DNA from 4 places in the Rhodovulum sp. ES.010 genome. Region 1 is predicted to be linked to each of the others. Evidence: riboswitches for the same ligand, from Rfam matches in the RefSeq annotation. Region 1 holds a riboswitch; each other region holds the start of a gene.

What was found. A riboswitch is a leader RNA that binds a small molecule or an ion and turns the genes downstream of it on or off. The one in region 1 is predicted to bind cobalamin.
Region 2: another riboswitch for cobalamin. It lies ahead of BUR28_RS10055 (cysteine-rich small domain-containing protein); the one in region 1 lies ahead of BUR28_RS07100 (DUF1636 family protein).
Region 3: another riboswitch for cobalamin. It lies ahead of BUR28_RS09530 (TonB-dependent receptor plug domain-containing protein); the one in region 1 lies ahead of BUR28_RS07100 (DUF1636 family protein).
Region 4: another riboswitch for cobalamin. It lies ahead of BUR28_RS05150 (FecCD family ABC transporter permease); the one in region 1 lies ahead of BUR28_RS07100 (DUF1636 family protein).

The regions. Positions count from the first base shown of each region.
Region 1 is NZ_FSRS01000001.1:1,425,885-1,431,591, reverse strand. It holds gene cobN (cobaltochelatase subunit CobN) at 1-2,377, opposite strand, end outside; gene cobW (cobalamin biosynthesis protein CobW) at 2,384-3,421, opposite strand; gene BUR28_RS07100 (DUF1636 family protein) at 3,418-3,801, opposite strand; cobalamin riboswitch at 3,922-4,135, opposite strand; gene tcuA (FAD-dependent tricarballylate dehydrogenase TcuA) at 4,166-5,707, opposite strand, start outside.
Region 2 is NZ_FSRS01000001.1:2,064,694-2,070,400, reverse strand. It holds gene BUR28_RS10070 (EAL domain-containing protein) at 1-1,339, shown strand, start outside; partial or broken gene BUR28_RS20795 (hypothetical protein) at 1,439-1,756, opposite strand; partial or broken gene BUR28_RS20790 (ATP-binding cassette domain-containing protein) at 1,899-2,264, opposite strand; gene BUR28_RS20065 (hypothetical protein) at 2,369-2,536, opposite strand; partial or broken gene BUR28_RS10060 (MFS transporter) at 2,698-2,880, opposite strand; gene BUR28_RS10055 (cysteine-rich small domain-containing protein) at 2,877-3,227, opposite strand; cobalamin riboswitch at 3,414-3,600, opposite strand; gene cobU (bifunctional adenosylcobinamide kinase/adenosylcobinamide-phosphate guanylyltransferase) at 3,620-4,141, opposite strand; tRNA gene BUR28_RS10045 (tRNA-Arg) at 4,562-4,638, opposite strand; gene BUR28_RS10040 (sensor histidine kinase) at 4,711-5,707, opposite strand, start outside.
Region 3 is NZ_FSRS01000001.1:1,952,032-1,957,738, forward strand. It holds gene BUR28_RS09510 (dynamin family protein) at 1-394, shown strand, start outside; gene BUR28_RS09515 (dynamin family protein) at 421-1,356, shown strand; gene BUR28_RS09520 (hypothetical protein) at 1,455-1,847, shown strand; gene BUR28_RS20040 (hypothetical protein) at 1,844-2,584, shown strand; cobalamin riboswitch at 2,635-2,844, shown strand; gene BUR28_RS09530 (TonB-dependent receptor plug domain-containing protein) at 2,981-4,777, shown strand; gene BUR28_RS09535 (ABC transporter substrate-binding protein) at 4,764-5,597, shown strand; gene BUR28_RS09540 (cobyric acid synthase) at 5,599-5,707, shown strand, end outside.
Region 4 is NZ_FSRS01000001.1:1,026,472-1,032,178, reverse strand. It holds gene ggt (gamma-glutamyltransferase) at 1-1,610, opposite strand, end outside; cobalamin riboswitch at 1,829-2,036, shown strand; gene BUR28_RS05150 (FecCD family ABC transporter permease) at 2,205-3,197, shown strand; gene BUR28_RS05145 (ABC transporter ATP-binding protein) at 3,194-3,952, shown strand; gene BUR28_RS05140 (cobalamin-binding protein) at 3,949-4,737, shown strand; gene BUR28_RS05135 (MotA/TolQ/ExbB proton channel family protein) at 4,737-5,357, shown strand; gene BUR28_RS05130 (ExbD/TolR family protein) at 5,357-5,707, shown strand, end outside.

The DNA of each region.
Region 1 (5,707 bases):
CCATCGCGAAATCCTCGCCCGCGGTGCGCATCGTGGCCGAGCCCCACAGGTCCACAACCAGCCCGCGGGGCCAATCGCCGTGGTCCTGGAGGTGGCAGCGCATCAGGTCCTCGGCCAGTTTCACGCCCTGCGCATGGGCCGACCGCGTCGGCACCGCGCGCGGATCGGTGGTGAAGAGGTTCCGGCCCGTCGGCAGCACGTCGCGCCGCCCACGATAGGGTGACCCGGACGGGCCTGGCGCGATCTTCCCGCCCGCGAAGGCCGTCAGCAGCGCCGCGCGCTCGGCGGCGATGGAGGGGGCGGTGTCGAAGCTGCCGGGCGTGACCGGGGCGCGTCCGAAGACATGAAGCCCGTCGCCGAACTGGCTGTCCTTCACGTCGCAGACGAACCGGTCGATCCGGGTGATCGCCTCGGCCGAGCAGGCGGCGGCGTCCAGCGCGAGATCTTCCTCGACGCCAAGCGCCTGCGCCTCGGTCCGGATCTCCATGTGCAGGCGCGCGCGCCGCCTGGGGGCCAGCCCGTCTGCGTTGGAGAACTCGTCCAGCAGCGCTTCGAGACGGGAAAAACGGTCGGGCGTGCCGGTCTTGCGCAGCGGCGGGGGGATATGCCCGATGGTGACGGCGGCGATCCGGCGCTTGGCCTGCGCGGCCTCGCCGGGGTCGTTGACGATGAAGGGGTAGATCACCGGCAGCGCCCCGGTCAGCGCCTCGGGCCAGCAGGCCGCCGACAGCGCCACCGCCTTGCCCGGAAGCCACTCCAGCGTGCCATGCGCGCCCATGTGGATCAGCACGTCGCAACACTCGGCCTCACGCAGCCAGAGGTAAAAGGCGACGTAAGAATGGCGCGGGGTGCGGTGGACGTCGTGGTAATCGTCGTCGCGGGTCGCCGGATCGCCGCGTTCGGGTTGCAGCGCCACCAGCGCCGCGCCGCGCCGGGTTGCGGCGAACTGGAAGACGCCGTTCCGCACGGCGGGGTCGGCCTCGGGCGCCCCCCAAGCCGCCTTGAGCGCAGTCCGCAGGCCGTCAGGCAGGCGGGCGAGCGCGGCGCGATAGGCGTCGAGCGGCCAGGCACAAGTCTCTTCGGCCAGCGCCTCGGACAGGGGGCGGCCGGGCGCTATAGGAAGGCCCTCGGCGCCGAGGTCCTCTAGCACCGCCTCGGCCGAAGCCAGCGCGTCGAGCCCCACCGCATGGGCCATCTGCCAGGGCTTGCCCGGATAGGTCGAAAGCACGATGGCGGGGCGTCTCTCGGCCGCGGGACGCCGCGCCAGTCCGATCCAAGCCAGGACCCGATCGGCGATCGCGGCGATCTGGTCGGGATGGGCGCGGTGAGCATGGCGCGCGAATTGCAGATGCGGGTCGCGCGCGGCCGGCTCCTTGAACGACGCGACGCCGGCGAAGATGCGCCCGTCTACCTCGGGCAGGACCACATGCATGGCAAGATCGGCGGGCGAAAGCCCACGTTCGGCTTCGTCCCATGCCCGTTCGGTCGAAGTCGCCAGCGCCACTTGGAACACCGGCACGCCGGCCGCATCCAGCGGCGAGGCGCCGTCTTCCCCCTTGCCGGAAAAGGCCGTGGCGTTGACGATGGCGGCGGGGCGCAAATGGCCGATTTGCCCCGCCAGCCAGCGTGCCGCCTCGGGCGCCTTGAGCGATGGCACGAAGAGGGCCGTGACATCGCAACCCCGCGACCGGAAAGCCTCGACCAGCGCCGCGATGGGGTCGAGATCGGCCGCCGTCACGTAGGCGCGGTAGAATGTCACGATGATCCGGGGACGGTCGGTTTCAGGCCCAAGGTCCGCCAGCGGACAGCACACGCCTTGCTCCGGCGTCCAGGCGCCGACCTGCGGCACCGCCTTGGCCCCCATCACCGGCGCGGCATAGAGCCCGGCGGCGAGCGCCATCTGCGTCAGCGCCGCCTGTGCGGCCACCGCGCCGCCCGCATCGCAGAGCTGCGCCAGTCGCCGCAGCGTGGAAACCGGCAGGGTCGAGACCTCGTCCAGCCGCGGGTCGGGGCGGCCATCCGCGGGCAGCACGGCCAGCGCGATGCCTTTGGCCTGCGCCAGCGCCTGCACCTGTTGCAACCCGTAGTCCCAATAGGCGCACCCGCCGATCAGGCGGATCAGGATTCCCCTGGCGCCCTCCAGCGTGCGTTCGACATAGGTGTCGACCGAAAGCGGATGCTTGAGCGCCGCGAGGTTCGCCAGACGCAGCGTCGGCATCTGACCCTCGGTCCCGCAGCCACGGTGCCAGCCCGCCGCGAAGGCCCCCAGATCGCTGTCCGAGAACGAGAGCACAACCAGATCGGCGGGGTCCTGCCCCAGATCCGTCGGCGTCTCGGTCTCTTCCAACCCGTGGTTTTCGCGAAAGACGACGTGCATGGCCCGTCAGCCCGCCAGAGCCGCGTGGATCGCGCCTTCGTCGATATCGTCATGCTCGGCAATCACCACGAGGCGCGTGCTACGCGGTTCGTCCGCACCCCAGGGGCGATCGTACTGGTGGCGCACGCGCGCGCCCACCGCCTGCACCAGCAGCCGCATCGGCTTGCCCTGAACGGCTGCGTGGCCCTTGACGCGCAGGATGTTCTGTTTCCGCGCAAGCGCCGCGATGCGCCCGGCAAGGATCGCCGGGTCGGCCTGTTCCGGCAGCTCGACCACGACGCTTTCGAAATCGTCGTGGTCATGGTCGGCCGCGCTGTCGTGATGGCTGGGGCGCGCGTGCAGGTCGTCTTCGGCCGCGGCCTCGATGCCGAGGATCACGCGGGGGTCCACCACGCCTTCGGCCACCTCGACGACGGGCAGCTTGCGCGGCGCCTCGGCCTCGATCACGGCGCGGGCGGTTGCCAAGCCCTCGGGGCCGGCGAGGTCCGGCTTGGTCAAGAGCACGATATCGGCACAGGAGATCTGGTCCTCGAACACCTCGGACAGCGGGGTTTCGTGGTCGATGCTGTCATCGGCGGCCCGCTGCGCGTCGACAGCGGCCAGGTTCGGGGCGAAGCGGCCCGCCCCCACGGCCTCGGCATCGGCGACCGCGATCACCCCGTCGACGGTGATGCGCGAGCGGATGTCGGGCCAGTCGAAGGCCTTCAACAGCGGCTTGGGCAGCGCCAGGCCGCTGGTCTCGATCAGGATGTGATCGGGGCGCGGATCCAGCGCCATCAGCGCCTCGATCGTCGGGATGAAATCGTCGGCCACGGTGCAGCAGATGCAACCATTGGCCAGTTCCATGATGTTCTCGGCCGGGCAATCGGGGATGGCGCAGGATTTCAGGATCTCGCCATCCACCCCGACATCGCCGAACTCGTTGACGACAACGGCCAGACGCTTGCCGCCCGCATTCTGCATCAGGTGACGGATCAGGGTGGTCTTGCCCGAGCCGAGAAAGCCGGTGATCACGGTGACGGGCAGCTTGGCAAGGTCGGTCATTCGGAGGCCTCCAGCGGGGGAATGCGGGCGATGCAGTTCTTGCGGAAATGTTCGGGACGCTCACGCCAGGGCACGAGCCCGTCCGGCGCGTCGCGGTATTTCGCGGCACCTTCGGCGATCACGGGGGCGTGGATCGCCGCGTCCAGATTGCCGTAGACACAGGTCCAGCGGCCGGGGCCGCGCAGCACGATGGTGCACCCCGAAGAGCAGTTCGACAGGCACTCGACGGGTTTCAGGCGGACGTTGTCGGGCAACCACTGTGCGCGCAGAGCATCGTGCAACTGTTCTCCGGGGCGCGGGCCCTCGGCGTCGCTCGGTTGGCCCCTGCGGCAGGTGGTGCAGACGAGCAACTCGACGCCGGCGTCCGACGCGGCGCTCATATCCGCCTCCGCGGGCGGTCGCTTCGTGGAAATCGCATCATGTCTGACCCCATGAACAGGGGACAAGGGCGGATGGCGGGTAGAGCCGAAGCCGGACCCGACACCGGAACACCCCGTCCGGTTTCGTCGTCTTGCGCTGGCAGGTCTCCCGGCTTGCGGATGTCAGACCCTTGAGTCTGGCGGTTGTCCTGCCTTCCCGGCCTTGTCGGCCAGTGGCGGTGGGGCAACCTCTCCGGTCACGGTCGCGGGGGCGGCTGCGCTTCGGACCTCGCGGCCCTTATCGCATTCCCTTTTCACCTGCCCGATGGCAGGCACCAGCGCGGGTGTCATGCCCCCGAGACAGTCGCGTTGTCAAGCGGGAGGATCAGTCTCGCGTGGCGGCCCGTGCGGCGCGTTCCCCTGCATGGCGGAGCAGGGCCAGGGCGCGATACGCCCCATGCGACAGCTTGCCGAACGGCAGGGTCAGGGCAAGGCCCAGAACGCTGCCGAGGTGCAGGGCGAGCAACAGGCCCATCGCCGCAGTCTCACGGAACGCAAGCAACGCCAGGCCGCTCGCCGCGACGATCGCAAGGCTTGCGCGGGTAAAACGGTCGGCGCTTTCCATGCGCCGCGCCGCTGGGCGCCGGTCTACCTGCAGCCGTCGCGCCTCGAGCCCGGCAAGGCCCGCCAGCATCGCGACGCCGCCCAGCGCGCCGAGCGCCACCGGCAGGCTGAACACCGGGTAGGGGGCGACCTGTTCGAAGAAATGGTGTTTCGCCGCCCCGGCAATCGTTGCCAGAAAGCTGAGGCCGAACCCGTAGGCCATGAGGTGATGCGCCCAACGTCGGGTCGGGCCCACGGGGCCCTCGCGTGTCTCGCAGCCGGGCCCCTTGCCGCCGCCAAGATTGCGCAGGGTCAGGACATCGGAGATCGCCCGCGCCAGGGTTCGCGGTGAATGGCGCGTGTCCGGTCCGCGCCCCGCCCGCCAGAAAAGCCATGTACGGACGGCGAGGATCAGCGCGGCGCCCCCGAAGGCCAACCCGGCACCGCCCGCCATCACCCCATGCGGGATCACGGCGTAGAAGCTGCCGGGCCCCGCATGGGCGCTGAAAAGCGCCTGCGGCGGGACCAGCAGAAGCGCCGCGACCGGCAGGCCGACGAGGCAGAGCGCATAGACCACCGCAAGCCAGGCCGTGGCCGAGCCGCGCGGCAGCACACTTGCGCGGTATTCCTCGGCGCGCATCTCGGCCAGCGCTGCGGGCAGGTTCACCGCAAAGTCATGCGGCGGGGCATACTGGCAGTCGTCGTGGCAGGACCGGCAGTCGTGGCAGAGGTGCGCGAGGTGGCGGAGATCTCCATCGGTCAGGGCTGCCCGCAAACGGGCTGCGGGGAACACGTCGCACAGCCCGGTGCAGAAGCCGCAGGTGTTGCAGATGTTCAGCGTGCGACGCGCCTCTTCGACCGGGTCGATAGCGGGTGCGGCAGCCGGCCCATCAGGCAGACCTTTCCACGAGCCTGCGGCAACGCTGATCCGGGAGGGCGCCGTGCCCGCCAGGTCCGCCGCCTGCCGTCCCGCGATGCGCCCGAAGACGCCGCCGACAGTGAGGGCCGTTCCGGACAGATAGCCTTCGCCAAGCACTGCGCCGAACATGGTCGCCCCGGCCGCAAACAATCGTGGCGCGACGCCGCCCGCTGCAAGCCGAACCCGGGCCTCGGCATCCACCGCGACACCGTGCCGCGTGAAGCCCAAGCCCGGGCACAGTGGAAGCGCCGCGAAAGGGGCCGACAGCAGAAGCGGGGCACCGCCCGATAGGCTGCGGGGAATGGCCGGGAGCGGGCCGCCCGCGCGATGACGTTCGAATTCACTGAGCGTTGCGGCAAGTCCGGCCGGGTCGATCTTGCAGACGCGGGCCAGGGCCTCCGGGCT
Region 2 (5,707 bases), 640 kb from region 1:
TGTCGGATGCGTGACGGCCCGCGACGTGACCCTCACGCGCGCCCAGGAGGCGCGTCTGGATCACATGGCGCGCTTCGATGAACTGACCGGAGCGATGAACCGGGCCGAGTTTCTCGCGCGCCTGAGGTCCAGTCTGGAGACCGGCACGGGCCACGCCGTCTTTGCGCTCAATCTTCATCGGTTCAAGACGGTCAACGCGACACTCGGGCGGCAGGTGGGCGACGATCTCTTGCGTGCCTTCGTCAAGCGGATCGAACTGACCGACCCGCACCTGGCCGAGGTGGCGCGCCTTGGTGGCGACACGTTCGCGTTGTTCTGCGCGGAAGCGGATCGCCTGACCGCGGGGCTCATGGGGGAGGGGCTGATCACCTCGCTGTCGCAGCCTTACCGTCTTGGCGGCTCTTCGGCGCGGACGGGCATCCGGCTGGGGATCGCCATCCAGGCCGACGCGGGCGATACGGCCGAGAGATTGCTGGTCCAGGCGGAACTCGCCCTTGACGAGGCGCGCCAGACGGCCGGGGACGGCTCCCGCTTCTTCGACGCGCAGTCCTCCGAGCGGCATGCCCGCCTGCGCAACCTGGAACGCGCGCTCTGGTCCTCGATCCAGAACGACGAAATGTTCCTCGTATATCAGCCCCAGATCCGTCTTGCGGGCATGACGGTCATCGGTGCCGAGGCGCTGGTCCGTTGGCGGCACCCCGAATTCGGCATGGTCTCGCCCGGCGAGTTCATCGAACTCGCCGAAGGCAACGGGTTCATCGAGGAGCTTGGCCGCTGGGTTCTGGAGCGGGCCTGCCGCGACGCGCTGCGGTGGCCGGCCGGCACGACCGTCGCGGTAAATGTCTCGCCGCTCCAGTTTCAGCGAAGCGATGTCGAGCACGACGTCACGCAGGCGCTCGAGGCCTCGGGGCTCGATCCGCAGAGGCTTCATGTCGAGATCACGGAGTCGATGTTCGTGTCGGGTGCGCCCGAGCTTATCGGCACCCTCGAACGCCTCCGGTCCCTGGGACCATCGCTCGCGTTGGACGATTTCGGCTCGGGCTTCGCGTCCTTCGGTTATCTCTCGTCCCTCCCGCTCGACAAGATCAAGCTGGATCGGATGTTCATGCAGGACGTCGCCGAGGGCGGCGCGAACGCGGCCATTGTCAGGTCGGTCAGGATGCTGACGGCCGAACTCGGGCTGACGCTGATCTGCGAGGGCATCGAAACCGCTGACGAGCGCGACGTCATTCGCGCCATCGGGGTGGATCAGGGCCAGGGCTACCTGTTCGGCAAGCCGATGCCGCAGGACGACTTCGTTGCGCTCTTCGCCACCGACGTGACTCGCGACGCTTCCTGATCGCCGGACACGGGGCAGGCCTACATGCCCCCGGATTTCGCCTCGGTGATCATGGTGGCCGCGCGTCACGTCCTTCGACCGGGCACCCGCCGCCGTCAGCCGGGTTTCGCTCTCCAGTATCCGATTGGTGCCTTGGGGGGCGAAGACGATCGACTGCGACACCACGCTCGCCCCGGCCCCGAGCGCCGAGACCGACTGGCTGCTGTGGTGCCGGATCGGCGACATCATGATCGCGGTGGATGCCGACGATGCCCCCGCCTCCATCCGGGAATAGCCGTAGGAACAGACTTCCATCTCGGCGCCCCAATGCTCGATCGTGACCGACCTGCATTTTGCGTTGGCCCGCATGTAGGTCTCGCCGATCGAGACGCGCGGGCCCTTGCGAACCTCGCGCGGCACCGCCGAGCCCGAAATCATCTCGACCTCGGCGCCCTCGTCGATCATCGTGATGTCGTGGGTGACCGATCGCCATGACATGTTCCAGGTCGACCCCGCTTTCGGGTTCGTCGAAAAGCATCAGCCGGGGGTTCTGCAGGAGCAGCTTGAGGATTTCCCAGCGCTTTATCTCGCCGCGCGAGAAACCGACATTCATGTCGCGCCGCAGAAAGTCGACAAGATCGAGTGCCGCAGCCTCGCGGGCAAGCGTCTCCTCGGCCCCAAGCGCCGCGGCGAAGGCCCTCACCGACACGCCGTCGAGGCTCGGCGGGCGCTGGAACGCCATCCCGATACCAAGCCGGGCCCGCTCCTGCTGCGGCAAGTCGGCAAGCGGCTTGCCGTCCAGCCGGATCGTGCCCCGCGTCACCCGGTAGGGCGGCAGCCCGAGGATGGTCGCCAGCAGGCTCGACTTGCCCGAGCCGTTGGGGCCGAGCAGAACATGCAACTCGCCGGGTTTCAGCGTCAGATCTATGCCAGAAAGAACGGTCATGCCGGCCACGTCAACATGAAGGTCGTCGATTTCGAGCATGGTGTCTCCACGTGATTGCCGCGGATCGACCTGGCTCGCATTCGGGTGGCTGGGGCCGCTGGAATTCAGGCCAGCACATATCCTGGCGTTTTTGTCGGATAATCTGTCGCAGCTATGGATCGAACAGCAAGCTGCGCCACCCGATAGGCGCCGGTTACGGTTAGCGCGGTGACGGTGTCATCGGCGGCGATGGCAGAGGGCGCGACGATGGCGGAACGGTATTCGGCCAGCATTGCGGGCAGCATCGCAAACGGGGTGGCCCGATGAACGCCGCGCGCCTCAGCTTTTGGGGCTCGGGCCAGACCCGCCGGGCTAGCGCCAAACCGGCTGGCGCTAGCCCGGCCAGAAGAATGTGGGCCATCATCCAAGCGCCCCAAAAGGTCATCAGCCTCCCGGCTAGCCGCGACAGCGACAGCGCGCGAGTATAGCGCGACTCGTCGGGCAGCACGTCGGGAACGGTCGCTTGGAAGGTCGGGGTGAAGGCGGCCGAGGCCCATTGCAGCAGGAAGATCAGCAGATAGACCTGCCAGACCTCGGTCACGAAGGGCAGCGCCACCGCCACGCCGGCCCGCTCTAATCCTCCGAGCCGCCCTCCTGTCCCGGCGGTCTTGGCCGACGCACGGGCGGATCTGTCCGCGGCTTCCCGGACCAGACCACGGGGTATTCCAGCCAGCGCTGGATGAAGTTCCACGATTGATGATAGCCATCATGGGGCAGCGTGCAGGCCGAGCAGTCCTTGCGCGTCAGTCCGTTGGCATCGGTGAAGACCTCGTAGGGACCGGGGCATTCATAGGCGATCAGCGGGCAGTAGCAGAACAGGCAGTTGAACTCGCGCTGCACGCCCTGGTGGCAGGGCAGGAAGGGGCAGGACGTGTTGGTGAAGCCCTTGAAGCCTTCGTTCGTGGTCGTGTCCTTGGGCTGCATGGAACGCAACTCCTTTCGGTGATCCGACGGTCCGCGCATACCCCGCACGGCCGACAGGAGTCGTGGGTGGCCTCCGCGACCCAAAGGGTTCGGGAAAGCCATTGACCAGGGTTGGGGACAGGAGGCGCCGGTGTGCGGGCGCGGCGAAGGGCCGGATCCGCATCCTGCCTCCGGGCCCGCCGCCCGGGGTCGGTTCGACGCTCTGGCAGGTCTCCTGGCTTGCGGGTCTCGGCCCATCCGCCCGCCTTCCCGGCCTTGCGGCCGGTGGCTGTCGGGCAGGGACTCGCCGCTCACAGTTGCGGGGGCAGCGCCGGGTTTGCACCGGCTTCCCTTTTCACTCCCCTAGGGGAGCACCAGAACGCGTCCGACACTGGCCGTAAGCAAGGGCGCCGTCAAGCGGGTGGCGTGCCCTTGACCCGCAGTGGCAACCCCGAGACTACGAACTCCACCTCATCCGCCATCGCGGCGACACGCTGGTTCAGCCACCCCTGCGCATCGCGGAAGGCGCGCGCCAAAGCGTTCTCGGGCACGATGCCCATTCCGACCTCGTTGCTGACGAGGATCACAGGGCTTTGCTGACGGGCAAGCACCGCGAGCAGCGTCTCCGCCTCCGGTTCCCAGTCCCGTCCCTCCAGCATCAGGTTCGACAGCCAAAGCGTCAGACAATCGACCAGCCGCGGCCCGCGCCCATCGGTCCGGTCCAGCGCAGCCGCAAGGTCCACCGGGGCTTCGACCGTGGCCCAGTCCTCCCCGCGGTCGGCGATATGCTTGGCGACCCGCGCCCGCATCTCGTCGTCCTCGGCGCGGGCGGTGGCGATGTAGAGGCGCTCGCCCGGAAAGGCCCGCACGCGGGCCTCGGCATGGCGGCTCTTGCCAGACCGAGCGCCGCCGGTGACAAAGATGATACGAGCCAAGGCTATCCCTCCCTGCTGATGCGAGGCCCGTTGCATAGCCCCCTCGCGGATGCCATTCAATCGGCCCTTCGCCGATCCGGAACTCCTGTGCGGCGGCTTCTGTGCCGTCGCCCAGCGCCGCGTGCGAAGGCCGTGTTGTCGACCGTTTCGGCGACCTGCTGCACGGGGCGTCAGCGACCGGACGAGCGGATTTCTCCGCCCTGCCGTGCGGGCAGGGCATGCGACCTGGACTTCGGGGGCCGCTTTGGCTCCATGGCAAGGCACCCGGCTGGTGCTCTCTCGCGACGTGGTGCGAGCGCCGTTAGGCGCCATCGGATCGGCCTCTCCCAGCGGACGGGGCGACCGCGACAATGGACTTCGAGCCCCCAAACAGGCTCAACGTTCAATGCCTTAGAGTGATTAAATTGGAAAAGGGAGGAGTGGCGCGCTGGGGAGGATTCGAACCCCCGACCCCTTGATTCGTAGTCAAGTACTCTATCCAACTGAGCTACCAGCGCGTGGGAGCGGGGTGTAACGCCGCTGAACCGGCAATGCAAGAGGCAAACGTGCGCTGTGTTTCGGGCGGCGTGTCACGAGGCCGGGCGCTCGACCGAAAACAGAACGGCCTCGGATTTCGGCAGGCGGATCTCGAACTCCGTTCCGCTCTCGTCGCTCCGCTTGAGGTCCAGCGTGCCGCCATGGCCGCGCACCAGTTCCACCGAGATGGCCAGGCCCAGCCCTGTGCCTTCCTTGCGCGTGCCGCCCTGGAAGGGTTGAAACAGGTGTTCGCGTGCCTTCGGCGGCAAGCCGGGGCCGGTATCGGTGACGTGGATCGTCCATGCGTCCTCGTCCTCCCCCGCCCGGATACCGATCTCGCCGGGGCGCCCGGTGGCCGCGATCGCCTGGCGGGCGTTGCGGATGAGGTTGGTGAGCACGCGGTAGAGTTGTTCCGGGTCGGCGCGGAGCGTCAGGCCCGCGGGCACATCCTCGGAAAAGCTAATCTCTTCCTCGCCCGCGGCCAGCCGTTCTGCATCGACAACGTCGTTGAGGATGGCGGCGAGGTTCACCCGCTCCAGGCGCGGCGGCGGCTCTTGGGCCCGACCGAACGCGAGCGTCGTCTCGCACAGGCTGACTGCGCGACTGATCGAGTTCACCAGCTTGGGGGCCGCCCGCTTCACGGCGGGGTCCTCGCTGCGTTCCATCCGGTCGGCGAAGAGCTGGGCGGTGGTCAGGATGTTGCGCAGGTCGTGGCTGATCTTGGCGACTGCGGCGCCGAGTTGGGCCAGCCGTTCCTTCTGCCTCAGCGCGCCGGTCAACTCGTTCTGCAGCGTTTGCAGGGCGGTTTCCGCCTCGTTGAGTTCGCGCACCCGCGCATTGGGGGTGATGATACGGCGGCTGTCCTCGGGGGCGGCGGCATAAAGCTGCATCGCGCCGACGACGCGTTTGATCGGCACCACGAGCAGTCGGCGGACGGCGAGGAACAGCAAGAGCGCGGTCAGCACCGAGATCACCGCCGACAGCAACAGGATGCGCAACCCGTAATCGATCATCGCCGCCCGCAGCGAGGCGGTGTCCATGGTGACTTCG
Region 3 (5,707 bases), 530 kb from region 1:
GGCAATCGAACCGCCGGAGCTTCCGCGTTTCAACCCGCCCGTGGCCATCGCGCAGACCATCGCGCTCGACGTGAAGGGCGCCTGGTGGCGGCGCTGGTGGCTGAGGCGGCGCGGCTATCGCGCCTTCGCCAGCGAGTTCCACAAGATGATCCGCGAAGAGACCGCCCCCATGGTCGACGAACTCGGCGACGCCCATGCCGGCGCGATTCGCGCCGACTTGATCTGCACGCTTGCCGACTTCCTGGCCGAGCAGCGCGAGGTGGTCATGGCGCTTGCCGACAAGGGCGGGCTCACCGCGGACGATCTCAACCGGGCGCTGGGGCTGCAGGCCCGTGCCGAACGCCTGCAACAAATCGAAAGCGCGGTGGCCACCATGCGCCGGGCCGCCGCCTGACGGGACGCCTTCGAGGACGTGATGCAATGACCGAGATGACCGACCAAGACCAGTTCCGCCCCGGCGCGGCCATCGATCCGCCCGCGGCGAAGAAACCCTGCATCGCCCTGATGGGCGAGTTCAGCGCCGGCAAGAGCACGCTGTCCAACCTGCTGATCGGCCAGACACCGCTGCCGGTGAAGGTGACCGCGACGCAGCTGCCCCCCGTCCGCATCTCCCATGGCAACGGGCCCGGCTGGCGCGAAGATCGCGACGGGACAGTCCGGCCGGTCGATCTCGAGGATCTCGCCGATATCTCGCCCGCCGAAACCCGGCTCGTGCAGCTCTTCGTCGAGGCCGACCTGCTGCGCCTGTGCGACCTGATCGACATGCCGGGCATATCCGACCCGAACATGGATTCGGGCGTCTGGGAGGATGTCATCGACCTGGCCGACGGCGTGATCTGGTGCAGCCACGCCACCCAGGCCTGGCGCCAGAGCGAGGCGGCGGTATGGGACGGGCTGGCGGACCGGCTGGCATGCACCAGCCTTCTGCTGCTCACCCGCAGCGACAAGCTGGTGACCGACCAGGACAAGGCCCGCGTCATCAAGCGCGTCTCGCGCGAGACCGAGGGACTTTTCAAGGAGGTGCTGCCGATATCGCTGACCGATGCGGTCGCCGGCCGCAACGATTGGGACCGCTGGACGGCGAGCGGAGCCGAAGCGTTCAGCCAGGCCTTCATCACCCTGCTGAACGCACTGCAGCCCGGCGGCGGCGATCTGCCCGCGCGCGCCCCGGCGGCGCCGACGAACGCGGCCCCTGCCCCCAACGCCGACACGGCCCCGCTGCGGCTGGAGGACGCCTTGCCGCCCGACCCGGCCGACCCCGGCGCCGTGCGCCCCCGGCGGGTGACCGTCGACCGGGACCGCAGCCGCGGCCGCCGCCCCACCGCCGAAGAGGCCAAGGCGTCCAGACCTTTCTGACGGCCGCGACCTCCCCGCCGTACGGTGCCTGCCCGTCCGCACGCACATGACGCGTTTTGCCGGTGGAAGGTCCGGCAAAATCAACTAGACTGCGCGCGATGGCGGCCACCCAGCGACTCCAGACCTTGCGCAAATCGATTCCGGGATGCCGGACCCTGGCCTATGTGGACCTGTCCGCCCGGCTGGTCCTGCGCGCCGATGCTGCGCCGGCCGCCCCGCAGGAAGTTCTCGACGCGCTGTGCCTGCGGGCCGCCCGCGTCCTCGTCGGACCGGCCGCAGCCGCTGCGGACGCAGTTCTGGGCGCGCCCCCGACCGAGGCAATTGCCTGGGGGGCGGGCGCGATCGAACTCTACCTGCGGGCGCCCGACGCGCCCGACGAGGCGCTCTGTGCAATCCTCGACGCCGCCGCCGACCCCGACCCCGCCATGGCCACGCTGCGCGAGGGGATCGGCGGGATCGTGCCCGCCGACCAGCCCGGTGCCCCGCGATGACCGACCTGGAGCGCCTCAACAGAAAGCTCGCCAAGTTCAAGACGGGCGACGATGCGCCCGAACAGACCGTCGCCGGCGGCACGGATGGAATCGTCTCGGCTCTCCTGTCGGAAATCGAGGAAACGATCCTGCCCCGCGAAATGGTCCTGACCGACGAGAACGGCACGGAGTTCCGGCTTCTGGTGGCCGGCCGGCGGCTGCTGCGCGTGGACGGCGGAAACGCCGCGGCGCCGGACTCGGACGATCCTGCCGACGCGGTCGCGGCCGCCTTCGCCGGACCGCTTCGCAGCTTTCTCGACCAGGCGGGCGAGATCAGCGTGGCCGCAGACCGCCCGCGGGACCGGCTCGACCCGACCGAGATCGGCTGTTCGGTCGAGGCGCTCGTGGCGGCGGCCGCGCAGCCGCCCGCGACACCGGCGGCCGATGCGGACCCGGTCTCGGCCTGCCTCGCCCTCTGCCGGGCCGGCCTGCGCCTCGACGCCGATGGCGGGGCCGAGACGCCCGTGGGCGACCCCGATCTCGTGATGCGCCTGCAGCACTTTGCCGAAGCCGCCCTTCCGACCCTCGCGCCGCCGGCCACACGGGCCATGCCGCGCCTGACGATCCTGCGTGCCGCGCGGGCAGACGATCTCGTCCTCGCCCATGTCGCCGCCCGGGACGGCGCGGCGCTGTTCCTCGCGCCGGCAGAGGCGCAGGCCGACCTTCTGTCCATCTGCCGGAACGCGGTCCCCGCCTGAGCCCCGCGCCTTGCCGCAGCCATGCCGCTTGACAGCGCGGCATCACCGGCATACCCCCGAACCGTCTTGGTTAACCCGTGCCTCCGGGGTCGGGTTATGAAAAGGGAACACGGTCCGGCCAGAAGGCCAAATCCGTGGCTGCCCCCGCAACTGTAGGCGGAGAGCGCGGCTGTTACATGCCACTGGACCGACGCGTCCGGGAAGGCCAGCCAAGCGACGACCCGCAAGCCAGGAGACCTGCCAGGACGATCACCCAGCCCGGCCGCGGGGCGTGGTCCGGGCGGCGGACGACTCCGCAGTGGTGATGCCTCACCGTCTGCGGAAAGGTGCGCCTTTCCAATGACTTGCAAAAGAAGAACGGGCCCGCCAAAGGCCCTGCAACGGAACGGGACGCACATGCTTCGCACGACATCCGCCATCGGCCTGGGCCTCGCCGCCCTCTCTCCCCTCGCCGCACAGGCGCAGGACAGCTTCCTGCTCGACGAACTCGTCGCTTCGGCGACGCTGGTACCGATCGAGGTCAACCGCACCGGCACAACGGTCGAGACGCTCGACTTCGGCGAGATCGTCGAGGGCGGCCAGAGCGTGGGCCAGACGCTGTCGCAACTGCCCGGCGTCACCGTCACCGCGAATGGCGGGCTCGGCGCCAGTTCCACGGTTCGGCTGCGCGGCCTCGGCGGCAGCTATATCGGGGTTCGGATCGACGGGATCGACGTGACCGACCCATCCGGCACCCAGACCTCGTTCAATTTCGGCACGCTAACCGCGGGGCTTCCGGGCCGGATCGAGGTGCTCAAGGGCACGCAATCGGCGCTTTACGGCTCGAACGCGATCGCGGGCGTCGTGGACATCACCAGCTGGCGGCCGGTGGATGAAGGATTCTCCGGGCAGGCACGCGTCGAGGGCGGCAGCTACGGCACAGGCGCGACGACGCTGAACCTCGGCCAGGTCGGCGAGCGCGGCGAAATCGCGCTGACGCTGTCGCATGTGACCGCGGACGGCTTCTCGGCACGTAACACGAATAGCGAGGATGACGGTTACGACCAGTCGCTGATGACGCTTTTCGCCGCCTTCGACGCGACCGAGAACCTGCGTCTCGGTGTCTCGGCGCTCTGGTCGGACGGCACCGTGGAGTTCGACCGCGCTGCCGCGGACCCGAGTGGCGAGATCGACGAAACGCGAAAGGGCCTGCGCGCCTTCGCGGAACTGACCACCGGCGCAGTCGATCATGAATTCGCGGTCTCGACCGTCGAGACCGAACGCTTCGACGAGGGCGGCTTCACCGAACGCTTCGTGGGCGAGCGCATCAAGCTCGAGTATCTCGGCGCGGTCGACCTGGACGCGGACCTGTCGCTCGCCTTTGGCGCGGACTGGACCGAGGAGACGGCGACGCTCGACGGCGCGTCCTACGATGGGGAGAACGGCGCAGTCTTCGGCGAGGTGCAGTATGCCCCGACGGCCAACCTCGACCTGGCGCTGTCGCTGCGCTACGACAGCTACTCCGATTTCGACGATCAGGCCACGGGGCGGGTCGCGCTCGCCTGGCGGCCGCGCGAAGACGTGATCGTCCGCGCCGTCCTCGGCACCGGATATCGCGCCCCCTCGCTCTACGAACGGTTCGGCCCCTTCGGCAACGCCGCCCTGGAACCGGAGACGAGCCGCAGCGCGGAACTCGGGATCGAGAAACGCTACGGCAGCGAGAGCTTCGCCAAAGCGACGCTGTTCTATACCGAGATCGACGACCTGATCGATTTCAGCGGCGCCGCCTACGCCCAGGTGCCCGGCACGACCAACAGCAAGGGGATCGAGCTGTCGGGCCGCTACGCTCTGAACGATACCGTCGCGCTCACCGGCGCCTATACCTACACCGATGCCGAGAACAGCGGCGACCGGCTGGTGCGGGTGCCGCGCCACGATTTCAGCCTCGGGCTCGAAGCGGGGCTGACCGACCGGCTCGACGGACGGCTCTCGCTGCAGACGGTGGCCGATCGGTTCGACACGAACCCGTTCCCGGCACCGCCGTCGGACATCGCGGACTATACGGTCGTCAATGCCGGCCTGAGCTACGCCCTGACGGAAACCGCCGAGGCCTATCTCCGCGTCGAGAACCTGTTCGACGAGGACTACGAGCCGGTGCGCGGCTACAACGGTGCGGGCCGCTCGCTCTACGTGGGGCTGCGTGCGTCCTTCTAGGCTGATAGCGCTGGCCGCCGCCCTCGCCTGCGCCGGGGCGGCGGCGCTGGCCAAGCCGCCCGAACGGGTGGTCTCGATGAATCTCTGCACCGATCAGCTTGCCATGCTGATCGCGGGCGAGGGCCAGCTTGTCTCGGTCAGCGACCTGGCAGCGGACCCGCGCAGTTCCCCGATGGCGCAGGAGGCCGGCGCCTATCCCGCGAATGGCGGCGGCGCCGAGGAGATCGCGCTGATGCGGCCCGACCTCGTGCTGGCGGGCGTCTATTCCGACCCGGCCACGCTGGGCATGCTGCGCCGGCTGGGCATCCCGGTCGCGCAAATCGAGATCACCAGATCGGTGGCCGAGATTCCGGCGCAGCTGCGCCGGGTCGGCGAGTTGCTTGGCCGCACGGCGCGGGCCGAGGCGCTGGCGACGGCATTCAAGGCGGGCCTTGCCGCGCTGTCCCGCGGCGACGGCCCGCGGCCGCTGGCCGCCATCTTCCATCCCAACGGCTATACGCAAGGGGCCGGCACGCTGTCCGATGACATCCTTGCCCATGCGGGATTCGACAATCTGGCCGCGGAACTCGGTCTTCGGCAGGGCGGGCGGCTCGCGCTGGAGGAGGTCGTGACGGCCGATCCCGACCTGCTGATTCTCTCGCGCCCCTACCCCGCCAGTTCGCGCGCCGAGGAAATCCTGGCTCACCCGGCGCTGCGCGACATCGCGGCCGCCGAACGTCCCGCCTTCACCGGGCCGGACTGGACCTGCGGCACGCCGCACGTGCTGGACGCGATCGCGCGCCTCGCCGAACGGCGTGCGACGCTGCCGAGGGAGGAGTGAGATGGCCGCCCGCGCGGTGATGATCCAGGGGACCGGCTCGAACGTGGGCAAGTCGCTGCTCGTGGCCGGGTTGTGCCGCGCGGCGCGGGCGCGGGGCCTGCGGGTCGCGC
Region 4 (5,707 bases), 400 kb from region 1:
TTCACGAGATGCGGCATCGCCACGGCCTCTTGCAAGTTCATGTCCCAGTCGAGATGGGCGATGATCGCCTGGGCCACGTAACCGATGATCCGGCTGCCGCCAGGGCTGCCGATCACCAGCACCGGCGCGCCGTCGCGCAGCACGATGGTCGGTGCCATCGACGAGCGCGGCCGCTTGCCTGGCGCGACCCGGTTGGCGATGGGCAGGCCGTCGGCATGGGACCGGAAGGAGAAATCCGTCAGTTCGTTGTTCAGCAGGAAGCCTCGTACGAACAGTCGCGACCCGAAACCGTTCTCGATGGTCGTGGTCATCGAAAGCGCGTTGCCGTCCGCATCGACGATCGAGATATGCGAGGTGGACGGAAACTCGATCGAGGCGTCGTCGGCCCAAGCCCGCGCATGGTCCCACTCCGGTGTGCCCGGCGCGACCTCGGGCAGGGCGTCGTCGCCGGCCAGAAGCCGGGCGCGCGAGGCAAGGTAGGCCGGGTCCACGAGTCCCTCGACCGGGACCGGCACGAAATCGCTGTCGGCCATGTAGCGACCCCGGTCTGCGAAGGCGAGCCGCGCCGCATCGCCGACCAGACGCCAGCTTTCAGGGTTATCCGGCCCCAGCGCGGAAAGGTCGTATTGTTCCAGCAAGCCTAGGATCTGACCGACCGTCAGCCCGCCGGAGGAGGGCGGGCCCATTCCGCAGACGTCATGGGCGCGATATTCCACGCAGACCGCGGGGCGCTCCTTCACCCGATAGAGTGCGAGGTCGATGGTCGACAGCACGCCGGGATTGCCCTCTGCCCCGCGCACGGCGGCGACGATGTCTTCGGCCACGGCACCGGTATAGACGGCCCGGCTGCCATCTTGAGCGAGGCGGCGCAGGGTGTCTGCATAGGCGGGGTTGGTCAGTGTTTCGCCCGCGGTGGGGGGCCCGCCGTCTGGAAAGAAATATGACTCGGTCGCCGGGAACAGGCGCAGCCGGTCGGCGTCGGCGGCGACGAGATCGGCCAGCCTGGGCGAGACCTTGAACCCGGCCTCGGCCAGTCGGATGGCGTCGTCGAAAAGCCCCGCCCAGTTGGCCCGCCCCCAGCGGCGATGCGCCTCCTCCAGCAGCATCGGCGTGCCCGGGGTGCCGACCGAGCGCCCGCCTACCACGGCGTCGAAGAAGGCCAGCGGCTCCCCGTCCGCGGTCTGGAACAGGCGCGGGGTCGCCGCGAGCGGGGCGGTTTCGCGGCCGTCCAGCGTGGTGACGGTGCCGGTTTGGGCGTCGTACCAGACGAGAAATGCCCCGCCGCCCAGACCCGAGGATTGCGGCTCCACAAGCCCCAGGACGGCCTGCACCGCCACCATGGCATCGGCCGCGCTGCCGCCGGCGCGCAGGACGCGTGCCCCGGCCTCGACGGCAAGGGGGTTGGCCGCCGCGACCATCCAGTCCCGTGCCTGCGTGGGGCGGCCTGACTGCTTCGCCTCCCATGCCGACGCGGCGTCGGGCGACAGACCGGCGAATGCCGCCGGCGTCTCGGCGGCGGCCTCCGGCGCGACGGTGTCGGCCGCCTGCTGGGCCACGGCGGGCAAGCCCAGCATCAGGGCGACGAGCAGCGCGAGAACGCATTTGTGCATGGCAACCTCCTGTGCTTGGCCAACGCAAGCCTACGCCATGCGGCGGACCTTGCGAAGGCGGTCGCGAGCGGGCGCAGATCACGGCCGCGGGACCAGGGGGCGGGCCAGGGCGCCATGCAGGAAGGTGTCAGGCACGCCGCTGTTTCAACCGCGCCCAGCGGTATGCGCGATTGCCTGCGGACAGATCGATTCGGATTTGACATGCGCGCCCGATACGCTAGGCAAAAGGCCACTTCGGTTCCGCTCCGAAAGGGACGGATGAAAAGGGAACGCGGTGCGCCCCGGCAACGGGGCAAGTCCGCGGCTGCCCCCGCAACTGTAGGCGGAGAGCGCGGCTGAGAGGTGCCACTGGGCGCAATGCCCCGGGAAGGCCAGCCAAGCGACGACCCGCAAGCCAGGAGACCTGCCGAGGCGAGATCACCCTTTCCGGGCGCGGGGCGCGAACCGGAGGCGGCCAGACCGCAGAGGTGACGAGGCACCGTCTGCGGCAGGCCCCAGCGCCCGCCCGGACTGGGACAGGATGGGCGAGGGGACCGAACCGATGACACCACTGCGCCAGCCCTGCGCGATCGTGCCAGCCCCCGGAGGCGGCCGGTGAGGTATCGGCTGCTGATAGGCGCGCTTGCAGCACTGGTTGCGGCGCTGTTCGTCGGCTCTCTTCTGGTTGGCCCTGCAGGACTTGCGCCAGGTGAAAGTCTTGCCGCGCTCGTCACCGGCCGGGGTGACGCGGCCGCCTTGGTGATGCGCGAGATCCGGCTGCCGCGGGCGATCCTCGCGGTGCTGGTCGGGGCAAGCCTCGGTCTGTCGGGTGCCGCGCTCCAGGGGTATCTTCGAAACCCCTTGGCAGAGCCGGGACTTATCGGCGTGTCTTCGAGTGCAGCGCTAGGCGCGGTGCTCGCCTTGCAGACCGGGCTTGCGGCGGCCCATGCACTGGCGCTGCCGGGCGCGGCGCTGCTGGGCGCGCTGATCGCGGTGGGGCTCTTGCTGCTGCTCGCGGGGCCGCGCGGCGGCGCGTTCACCCTGATCCTGGCGGGGATCGCCCTGTCGGCGCTGGCCGCGGCGCTCACGTCGCTGGTGCTGAACCTGTCGCCCAACCCGTATGCCGCTGCCGATATCGTGTTCTGGATGATGGGCTCGCTCGCCGACCGGTCTTTCACGCATGTCTGGCTCGCACTGCCGCTGACGCTCGCCGGGTGGGCGCTGCTGGCGGGGCTGGGGCGCGGGCTCGACGCGCTGACGCTGGGCGAGGACGCGGCCGAGGCGCTTGGCGTGCGGCTGGCGCGGTTGCGCCTCGCGCTGGTGCTTGGAGTGGCGGCCTGCGTGGGGGCGGGCGTGGCGGTGGCGGGTGCCATTGGCTTCGTCGGCCTGGTGGTGCCGCACCTGTTGCGCCCGCTGGTCGGGGCGCGGCCCGGCCGTCTGCTCTTCGCCTCGGCGCTGGGGGGCGCGGCGTTGCTACTGGCCTCGGACCTGGCCGTGCGGCTGCTGGTGCCCGAGCGTGATCTCAAGCTCGGGGTGCTGACAGCCATCGTGGGGGCGCCGCTCTTCTTCCACCTGATCTACAAGACCCGGCGGGAGGTGGGCGCATGACCGGCCTGACGCTGTCGCACCTGACCGTCCGGCGCGGTCCCTGCCCGGTGGTGGACGATGTCAGCGCCGAGTTGCGTTCGGGCGCGTTCGTCGGGCTGCTGGGACCGAACGGCGCGGGCAAGACAACGCTGATGCGCGCGGCGCTCGGCCTGTCGGCGCATGCGGGGCAATCAAGCCTGGCGCGGCTTTCGGCCGGTGAACGCGCCCGTACCGCGGCCTGGCTGCCGCAGATGCGCGAGATCGCATGGCCGGTCAGCGTTCAAACGCTTGTGGGTCTTGGCCGAACGCCGCATTTGGGCCGCGGCGGTCGGGTCGGCCACGCCGACCGCCGCGCCATCGCCGCGGCGCTCGCGCGGATGGACCTCGCGGCCTTCGCCGACCGCCGTGCCACCGCGCTGTCGGGCGGCGAGCAAGCGCGGGTTCTCATCGCTCGCGCACTGGCGCAGGAGGCGCCGATCCTGATGGCCGACGAACCCATCGCCGGGCTCGACCCCGCCCACCAGATCACCACGATGCGGCTTTTCGCCCGGCTCGCGGCCGAGGGACGGCTGGTGCTCGCCGCGCTCCACGATCTCGGCCTTGCGGCGCGCTACTGCACACGCCTTCTGGTGCTGCACCGTGGCCGGCTGGAGGCCGATGGCCCGCCGCGGGAGGTGCTGACCGAAGACTTGTTGGCCCGTGTCTTCGGCCTGCGCGCCTATATCTCCGATACGGCGGACGGGCCGGTCGTTCAGCCGGTGGAGGTCGTGGCATGACTCGACGTTTCCCGCCCGACCGCATCGTCTGCCTGACCGAAGAGGCGGTCGAGACGCTCTACCTCCTTGGCCAGGAGCACCGGATCGTCGGCGTCACCGGCTATGCGGTGCGGCCCGCCCGCGTACGGCGCGAAAAGCCGCGGGTGGGGGCTTTCAGTTCCGCGGATGTGCCGAAAATCCTCGCCCTCGACCCGGATCTGGTTCTGACGTTCTCCGACATCCAGCATCAGATTGCGGCCGAACTGATCCGCGCGGGCGTGGCTGTCCATGCCTTCAATCAGCGCGATGTCGGCGGAATCCTCGCGATGATCCGCTTCCTCGGCGTGCTGACCGGCGTGCCGGAGCTGGCCGAGGCGCTGGCGGCTGGCTACGAGGCGCGGCTGTCGGCATTGCGCGCCACCCCCCGCGCATACCGCCCGGCCGTCTATTTCGAGGAATGGGACGAGCCGCGCCTGTCGAGCATCGGCTGGGTGTCGGACCTCATCGAGGCGGCGGGCGGGCGCGACGTGTTCCGCCACCTGGCCGCCCGGCAGGCCGCGGAGGACCGCGTGGTGGCCGATGCCGACGTGATCGCCGCCGCGCCCGAGGTGATCCTCGCGTCCTGGTGCGGCAAGAAGGTGCGGCCCGAGCGGATCGCGGCCCGGCCCGGCTGGGACGCGGTGCCGGCGGTCGCCGCGGGCCGGATACACGAGATCAAGTCGCCGCTGATCCTGTCGCCGGGCCCCGCCGCGCTGACCGAGGGGCTGGACGCGATCGCGGCGGCGCTGTGGAACGGGGGGGCGTGATGGAGGCGTTGACGGTATTCCTGTTGCGGGGCGGCCCGGCGATCTGGGCAATCGCGGCGCTGTCTGTGGCGACGCTCGCGCTGATCCTGTGGAAGCTCTGGCGGCTGGTCGCGCTCGGCGCCTTCGCGGGGCGCCGCGCCGAGCGCGCGGTCACGCTCTGGCAGGGCGGTGCACGCGACGAGGCCGCGGCGGCCGTCGCGGGCCGGGTTGGTTTGCGCGCGCGCCTGGTGCGCGCGGCGATCGAGGCGTTGGGCGCCGGCTGGCCCGAGGCCATGGCGCGCGAGGAGACCACCCGTATCGCCCGGCGCCTGCTGTCCGAGGCGCGCGAGGGGCTGCGCGCGCTGGAACTGATCGCGGTGATCGCGCCGCTGTTGGGGCTGCTCGGCACCGTGCTGGGCATGATCGACGCGTTCCAGGCGCTCGAGGCGTCGGGGGCGGCGGCCGATCCCTCGGACCTTGCGGGCGGCATCTGGGAGGCGTTGCTGACCACGGCGGCCGGCATGAGTGTGGCGATTCCGGCCGCGATGGCGCTGACCTGGTTCGAGGCGGTGGCCGACAGTGCGCGCGCCGACATGGAGGATCTGGCGACGCGGTTGTTCCTGGCCGGGGAGGGCGGGTGATGTTCGCCTTCGATGCTCCGCGCCCCGCGCGCCGACCGAGCCTCACCCCGATGATCGACGTGGTCTTCCTGTTGCTGGTGTTCTTCATGATCGCCGCCCGCTTCGGGCCGCAAGCGGGCATCGAGATCGCGCCTGCGCAGGGAGGCGCGGCCGACTGGCAGGGGCCGCCGCGGCTTGTCGAGGTCGGGCCGGACGGACTGCGGCTGAACGGCGTGCCGACGGCACCGGCTGCGCTGATCGACGACCTCGGCGGGCTGACCGATAGCCTCGCCGACCCGATCCTGGTTCGCCCTCGCGCGGGTGCCGACCTGCAGGCGCTGGTCGACGCGATGGAGAGGCTTGGCGCGGCC